DNA from 2 places in the Georgenia sp. Z1344 genome. Region 1 is predicted to be linked to the other one. Evidence: riboswitches for the same ligand, from Rfam matches in the RefSeq annotation. Region 1 holds a riboswitch; the other holds the start of a gene.

Region 1 (3,584 bases):
CCGCGCGGTTCACTGCGGCACTCGCCGAGACCACCACGAGGAGCACCGCATGACCGCGCACGCCACGACCACCGAGCCCGCCACCTTCTCCGAACGCCTCGACGCCGGGCCGGTGATCTGCGCCGAGGGCTTCCTCTTCGAGCTCGAGCGGCGCGGCTACCTCACCGCCGGCGAGTTCGTGCCCGAGGTGGCGCTCGAGCACCCTGAGGCGCTCAGGGCCGTGCACGTCGACTTCCAGCGCGCGGGCTCGGACGTCGTCGAAGCGTTCACCTACAACGGGCACCGCGAGAAGATGCGGGTGATCGGCAAGGAGGACCTCCTCGAGCCCCTCAACCGCGCGGCCCTGCAGATCGCGCGTGAGGTCGCCGACGCGGTGCCGGGGAACCTCGTGGCCGGCAACATCTCCAACACCAACGTGTGGGACCCGTCCGACACGGGCACCCAGGCCGAGGTCCGGTCGATGTTCGAGGAGATGGTCGGCTGGGCGGTCGACGAGGGCGCGGACATCCTCGTCGGCGAGACCTTCTACTACGCCGGCGAGGCTCTCACCGCGCTCGAGGTGGCGCGCGCGAGCGGCCTGCCGGTGGTCCTCACGCTCGCGCCGATGGCGCTCGAGGAGATGGCCGACGGCGTGGGAATCGTCGAGACGGCGCAGCGCCTCGAGCAGGGTGGAGCCGACGTCGTCGGGCTCAACTGCTTCCGGGGGCCGGACACGATGCTCCCGTGGCTGCGCCGGATCCGGGAGACCGTGAGCTGTCACGTCGGCGCCCTCCCGATCCCCTACCGCACCACCGAGGCCGAGCCGACCTTCTTCAGCCTCACCGACCCGGGCGCGAGCGTGCCGGCGCCGCACGGCCGGCCCTTCCCCACCGCGCTCGACCCGCTGTACGCGAACCGCTACGAGATCGGCGAGTTCGCCCACGAGGCCTACGCGCTCGGCGCGCACTACCTCGGGGTCTGCTGCGGCGCGTCCCCGATCCACATCCGTCAGGTGGCCGTGGCGGTCGGGCGGACCACGGAGGCGAGCCGGTTCTCGGAGAACATGGCCAACCACTTCATGTACGGGAGCCACGAGCGGCTGCCCGAGCACATCGCCGACCTCGGCGCCCGCGCCTGACCAGCGGGTCCAACGTGCGGTCGGGCCTCGACGCACCGAGGCCCGACCGGTAGCGTGCCGGCAACCCCCGGGGAGCGCCGAACGGCGCTGAGAGTGCGGAGAGTCCGCAGACCCGTCAACCTGATCCGGTTAGCACCGGCGTAGGGAGCAGGGCACCTGCCGGACGTCTCGCTCCGGGAGGTCTCGACGTACCCGCGGGCCGGGAGAGGCACCGTGAGCACGCACGCCGGCAGAACCCAGGCCCTCGACGACGCGCAGGTCGACCCGCGAACCGCTGCGGGCACCGGCTCCGCCGACCCGACACCCGAGCAGCTCGGGATCGGGATGCGGCTGAGCATCCACCCGCACGCCGACGACTTCGTCGACGTCATCCTCGGCTCGATCACCGACGTCGAGCAGCGCGGCCTCACCGACGGGCTCGTCGTCGAGAGCGATGCCGTCAGCACGTACGTCGGGGCGCGGCGCGCGCCGGCGGAGCAGCGCCTGGCCGCGTACGCCGTCGCGCTGGTCGAGGCCGCCTCCCGCCGCACCGGCGGCGGCCACGTGGTGGCGCACCTCCTGCTCTCCCGGGGCTGCCCCGGCGAGGTGACCTGCGACCCGCGGTCGTTCGTCGAGGCGACCGACCCGGCCGCACCGATCGAGCTCGAACCCACCGGCATCCCGGCCCGCGCCCAGTGGTCGCTGTACCCGCTGCTCGACGGCTCCTCCGCCGGCGGCGACCACATGGAGCCGATCATGGCGGCGATCACCGAGGCGCAGGAGCGGGGCGTGGCGAGCGAGGCCGCGCACTACGCGACGATGCTCACCGGCGACCTCGGGGAGGTCGTGGCGACGGCGACGGACGCGTGGGCGCGGGTCGGCGCGAGCGTCCCGCACGTCGTCACCCATCTCACGGTCTCGGTGGGTTCGCCGAGCGAGCAGGTGGCGTCATGAGCGGCGCGGACCAGAGCCACGGGTACGGCCCGTGGGCGCTGAAGGACCTCGTGATCGTGGTGGTGCTCGGCGCGGTCTTCGGGTTCGCCTACTGGGCTCTCGTCCAGGGCTGGAGCGGGCTGCGCGTCCTCATGGGCCCCGCGGGCGACCTCTCCGAGCACGTCCTCTTCGGTGGTTGGCTGATCGTCGCCCCGATCGCGGTGGCCATCGTGCGGCGTCCCGGCGCCGGCGTGCTCGCCGAGGTCCTCGCCGCGACCATCGAGTTCGCGTTCCTCGGTTCACCGGTCGGCCCGCTGCTCCTCGTGGCGGCCCTGCTCCAGGGCGTCGGCTGCGAGCTCCCGTTCTTCCTCACCCGCTACCGGAGGTTCGGGTGGGGCATCTTCGCCCTGGCCGGGCTCCTCGGCGCAACGCTGGTGTTCTTCTACTCCGCGTTCCGCTCGGGCTGGTACGGGCAGGACATCTTCGCGCTGCGCCTGGCGATCCAGGCGCTGTCCGGCGTCGTCCTGGGCGGGCTCCTCGCCAAGGTGGTCGTCGACGCGCTCGCGCGCACCGGGGTCGTGGACAACTTCGCCATCGGCCGGGCCGGTCAGGCATGACGGGCCTGTCGGCACGGCCGGCCCGGACCTCCCCCGACGACGGGGCCGCCACCGGGCACGACCGTCCGGCCGTGGGCACGGCGGCGGCGTCGGCCGTCGCGCTGACCGACGTGTCGGTGCACTTCCCGCGCCGGCCGGAGCCGGCGCTGAGCGGTGTCACGCTCGGCGCCGCGCCCGGCGAGCACGTGGTGGTCCTGGGGCCCTCGGGCTCGGGCAAGTCCACGGTGCTGCAGGTGATCACCGGGGTCGTGCCCCACACGGTGACGGCACGGGTCACGGGGGAGGTGACGGTGGCCGGGGCGCACGACCTCGGCACGCCCGTGGTCGAGCGCTCCCGCCGCATCGGCGCCCTCGCACAGGACCCGGGCGCCGCGGTGTGCCTCCCGGTGGTCGAGCAGGAGCTCGCGCTCCCGCTCGAGAACCACGGCACCGACCCGGCCGCGATCGACGACCGCATCGACACCGCGCTCGACGCCGTCGGCGCGGGCGCGCTGCGCGACCGGTCCTCCGCCGACCTCTCCGGCGGCGAGTCGCAACGGGTGGCGCTCGCGGCCGCGCTCGTCACGGAGCCGGAGGTGCTCGTCCTCGACGAGCCCACCTCGATGCTCGACCCGGCCGGCATCGCCGCCGTGCGCGACGCACTGGGCACGGCGGTGCGGCGCCACCACCCGGCGGTCGTGCTCGTCGAGCACCGGCTCGACGAGTGGGCGGGCCCGGCCGGCATCGCCGGGCTGCCCTCCCGCGCCGTTGTGCTCGGCCCCGACGGCACGCTGCTCGCCGCGGGCGACACCGTCGAGATCCTGCTCGCGCACGCCGAACAGCTCGTGGCGGCCGGCTGCTGGCTTCCGCTCGAGGCGGAGCTCGCGGCGGCCTGCGGTGGACCGGGCGGGCTGTCGTCTGCCCGCTGCACCGACCACCTGCGCGGGCTCGCCGCCGAG
Region 2 (3,584 bases), 680 kb from region 1:
GCCGAGGATGCCGGACGGCGCGAGCACCGCCCGGAAGGCGACGCCCACCACGACGGTCGGCAGCACGAACGGGACGGCCACGACGACGCGGAGCAGCCTCCGGCCGGGGAAGCTCGTCCGGTAGAGGACGTAGGCGCCGGGCACCCCGAGCAGCACGGCGCACGCCGTGGCCGCGAGAGCCTGCGCGAGGGTGCGCACGAGCGCCCGCCCGGTGCCGGGCCGCGCGAGGATCTCCAGGACCGGGTCACCCGCGGGGATCCCCGGGATCCGCTCGCCGGGCAGCAAGCCGTGGACGACGAGGGCCACGACCGGGGCCACGAAGAACGCCGCGAGGAAGGCGATCGGGACCCCGGCCGCGACCACTCGCGCGGCGCGGCGGGCGGTCAACCGCCGACCACCTCGTCCCACGTGGCGAGCCAGTCCTCGCGGTGCTCGTCGACCTCGGCCGCCGGCATCTCGATCGGGTCCTCCGCGGGCGGGGCGAACTCGGCCCATGCCTCGGGCAGCGCCACGGAGTCGTCGACCGGGTACATGTACATCGCGTCCGGCAGTGCCGACTGGACGTCCTCCGACAGCAGCCAGTCGATGACCGCGCGCGCCCCCTCGGGGTTGTCCGCCCCCTCGACGACGCCCGCGTACTCGACCTGCCGGACGCAGGTCTCGGGCAGCGCCGCCGTCGTCGAGGCCGAGCCGTCCTCGGTGAGCGTCGCCGCCGGCGAGGAGGAGTAGGACAGGACGACCGGTCGGTCCCCGCCCGAGAACGTGAAGTCGACGTAGTAGGCGTCGGACCAGGAGTCGACGACGCGGACCCCGTTGTCGAGGAGCCGCTGCCAGTAGTCGGCGAACCCGTCCTCGCCGCTCTCGGCGACGGTCCCGACGAGCATCGCGAGGCCGGGCGAGGAGACGTTGGGGTCGGTGACGACCGCGAGGTCGGCGAACTCCGGGTCGGCGAGGTCCTCGAAGGTCGCGGGCGGGGTGCGGCCCTCGGCCTCGAACCAGGCGGTGTCGACGTTGAGGCAGACATCGCCGAAGTCGATCGGGGTGAGCTCGTCCCCGCCGTCGACGAGGAGCTCCTCGGCGGAGGCGGGCAGCTCGGGGGACGTGTACGCCTCGAGCACCTGGCCGTCGACGGCCCGGCTCGCGTAGGCGTTGTCGATCCCGTACACGACGTCGGCCGACGGGCTGCCCGCGGAGAGCAGCAGGTCGTTGACGACGCTGCCGGCGTCGCCCGGCGAGGTGACGACGAGGGTGTAGCCGGTCTCGGCCTCGAACGCCTCGATCAGCTCGTCCGGCAGCGTGAACGAGTCGTGCGCGACGAGCGCGACCTCGCCGCCCACGCCGGGCCCGGACCCGCCCGACGACGGGCCCTCGGACGCCGAGCCCTCCGTCGTCGTCCCGTCCGACCCGGCCGGCGCGCCGTCGTCGGGGCTCTCGTCGTCCCCGCCGCCGAGCGAGCAGCCGGCGAGGGTGAGGGTGATCGCCGAGGCGAGGCCGAGGACGGCCCCGCCGCGACGGGTGGTCGTGCTGTGCATGTCGAACCTCCTGCGTGGGTGCGCAGGGTTCGTCGCCGCGGCGGGTGCCGCGACGACGGAGAGATGTCCCGACTACCTCCGCCGGTGCTAACCGGATCAGGTTCGAGGGTCTGCGGCTTCCCGCACTCTCAGCGCCGGCTCGGCGCTCCCCTGTCGTTCACCGGCATGCTACCCCGGCGCGCAGGGGTCCGACGTTCGTGTCCCGGCGCGCGGGTCAGTCGTCGAAGACGTCGTCCGCGACCTTCTGGAGCTCGGCCGGCTTGTACCACTTCGCCGCCTGACGCATGGCGAGCTGGCGCACGAGGCCGACGACGGCGCCCGAGACGGCCGTGAAGATGACGATCTCGACGAGCGAGACCGAGTCGTCGCCGTCGACGACCTCCGGCGGCTCGTGCCCGGTGGCGGCGACCCACCCCTTGGCGAGGATCTTGTTCGCCGCGATGCCGGCGACCACGCCGGCGCCCGTGCTGACGATCTTCCAACCGATGTCCATCTGTGCCCTCCGTGGTCAGGGCCTCTCGCCCTGGTCGTCGTGTGGTGGTCCGCCCGGTCGTCCCGCGCGTCCCCCGGGGACGATCATGCCCCAGTGTGCTGGTGGTTCATGTCGCCGCCCGCGGCCTCGATGTCCTCGGCCAGCTCGTCGACGACGAGCCGGGACCGGTCCACCCGCCCCGTGCGGTAGCCGGCGCGCCCTGCCATGTGGGCGCTGATGGGCGCCGTGAGGAGCTGGAACGCGACGACGAGGACCAGGGTCCACCCGATCCGCGGGTCGCGCACCTCGAGGGCCACGCCGGCCATGAGGAGCGCGAGGCCGAGGACCTGCGGCTTGGCCGCCGCGTGCATGCGGCTGAACAGGTCGGGGAAGCGGACGAGCGCGAGCGCCGCGACGAGGACGAGCAGCGACCCGGCCACCAGGAGGATCGCCGCGAGCACGGAGACGACGTCGGACCAGCTCATGAGCGCGCCTCCCCCTGCTCGGTGCCCGTCGCCGCGCCGTGGGGCGCTCCGTCGGCACGGCCGTCGGCCGCACTCCCGGCCGGGTCGCTGCCCGCACCCTCGCGCGGGGAGCCGGTGCCGGTCGGCGCGTCGACGTCCGCGTCCTCGTCGTCGACGTCCTCGCCGGTGACGCGCGGGGAGTCGGGACCGTGGACGGGCGCGTCGTCGTCCTCGAGCTCGCGCTCGCGGGCGATGACCTGGGCGAGCTCCTCCTTGGTGAGGATCCGCGCCTCGTCGGACTTCTCGACGGCGGTGAACCGCGCGACGGTGACCGTCGTGAGGAATCCGACGAGCGTGAGGACGACGAGCATCGGCAGGTACGCCGCGTCCCCGGTCCAGGCGATGAGCAGCCCCACGAGCGCGACGACGGAGGCGGTGACGACGTCCGTCGAGACCGCGCGGTCGAGCGTCGACGGCCCGCGCTCCATGCGCACGAGCGCGACGAAGACGGCGAGCACGACGATGCCGAGGCAGCCGTAGACCACGGCCTCCATCATGAGGCGCCCCCATCCGTCGTCCGGTCCTCGCTACGGACCCCGTCGGCGGGCCCCTCCTCCGACGGCGCGTCGGCGGCGGCACCCTCGACCGACGGCGCCGGCAGCCGGCCGGCGCGCCGCGACCACCCGGGTCGGAAGCCGGCGTCGACGAGCTGGTCGTCGGTGGCGAAGGCCCGCAGCAGCCGCTCCTCCTGGGCGAGGACGTCGATGTGCGCCTGCTCGAGCCCGCCCGAGATGTCGACGTCGAGGATGTGCATGTAGAGCATGCCGGACAGGCGCATCGCCTCGACGACGAGCGAGCCGGGCACGAGGGAGCACATCCCGCCGGTCGCGGTGAGGATGAGGTCCGAGTGGGAGCGGAGCTGCACGCGGATGACCGCACCGCGCGGGGCGCGACCGCGGACGGTGAGGACGACGATCTGCCAGGAGGCACGCAGCACCTCCTTGACGAAGACGGCGACGAGCACCACCACCGCGAGCGGTCGCACGGTGGTCCGACCCGTGGCGCGCGGCATGGGCATGAGGATCGTGACGAACATGCCCAGGGCGAAGCCGGCCA

The links. Region 1 has a riboswitch for thiamine pyrophosphate ahead of AC24FB_RS05515 (YkoF family thiamine/hydroxymethylpyrimidine-binding protein). Riboswitches for the same ligand answer to the same signal wherever they lie in the genome.
Region 2: linked by a shared signal. The riboswitch ahead of AC24FB_RS08695 (thiamine ABC transporter substrate-binding protein) and the one ahead of AC24FB_RS05515 (YkoF family thiamine/hydroxymethylpyrimidine-binding protein) in region 1 are both predicted to bind thiamine pyrophosphate.

What each region holds. Positions count from the first base shown of each region.
Region 1 is NZ_CM172728.1:1,244,302-1,247,885, forward strand. It holds gene AC24FB_RS05510 (homocysteine S-methyltransferase family protein) at 50-1,117, shown strand; TPP riboswitch at 1,176-1,283, shown strand; gene AC24FB_RS05515 (YkoF family thiamine/hydroxymethylpyrimidine-binding protein) at 1,331-2,050, shown strand; gene AC24FB_RS05520 (ECF transporter S component) at 2,047-2,646, shown strand; gene AC24FB_RS05525 (ABC transporter ATP-binding protein) at 2,643-3,584, shown strand, end outside.
Region 2 is NZ_CM172728.1:1,924,753-1,928,336, reverse strand. It holds gene AC24FB_RS08700 (ABC transporter permease) at 1-387, opposite strand, end outside; gene AC24FB_RS08695 (thiamine ABC transporter substrate-binding protein) at 384-1,532, opposite strand; TPP riboswitch at 1,589-1,694, opposite strand; gene AC24FB_RS08690 (DUF4235 domain-containing protein) at 1,747-2,025, opposite strand; gene mnhG (monovalent cation/H(+) antiporter subunit G) at 2,109-2,489, opposite strand; gene AC24FB_RS08680 (MrpF/PhaF family protein) at 2,486-3,025, opposite strand; gene AC24FB_RS08675 (Na+/H+ antiporter subunit E) at 3,022-3,584, opposite strand, start outside.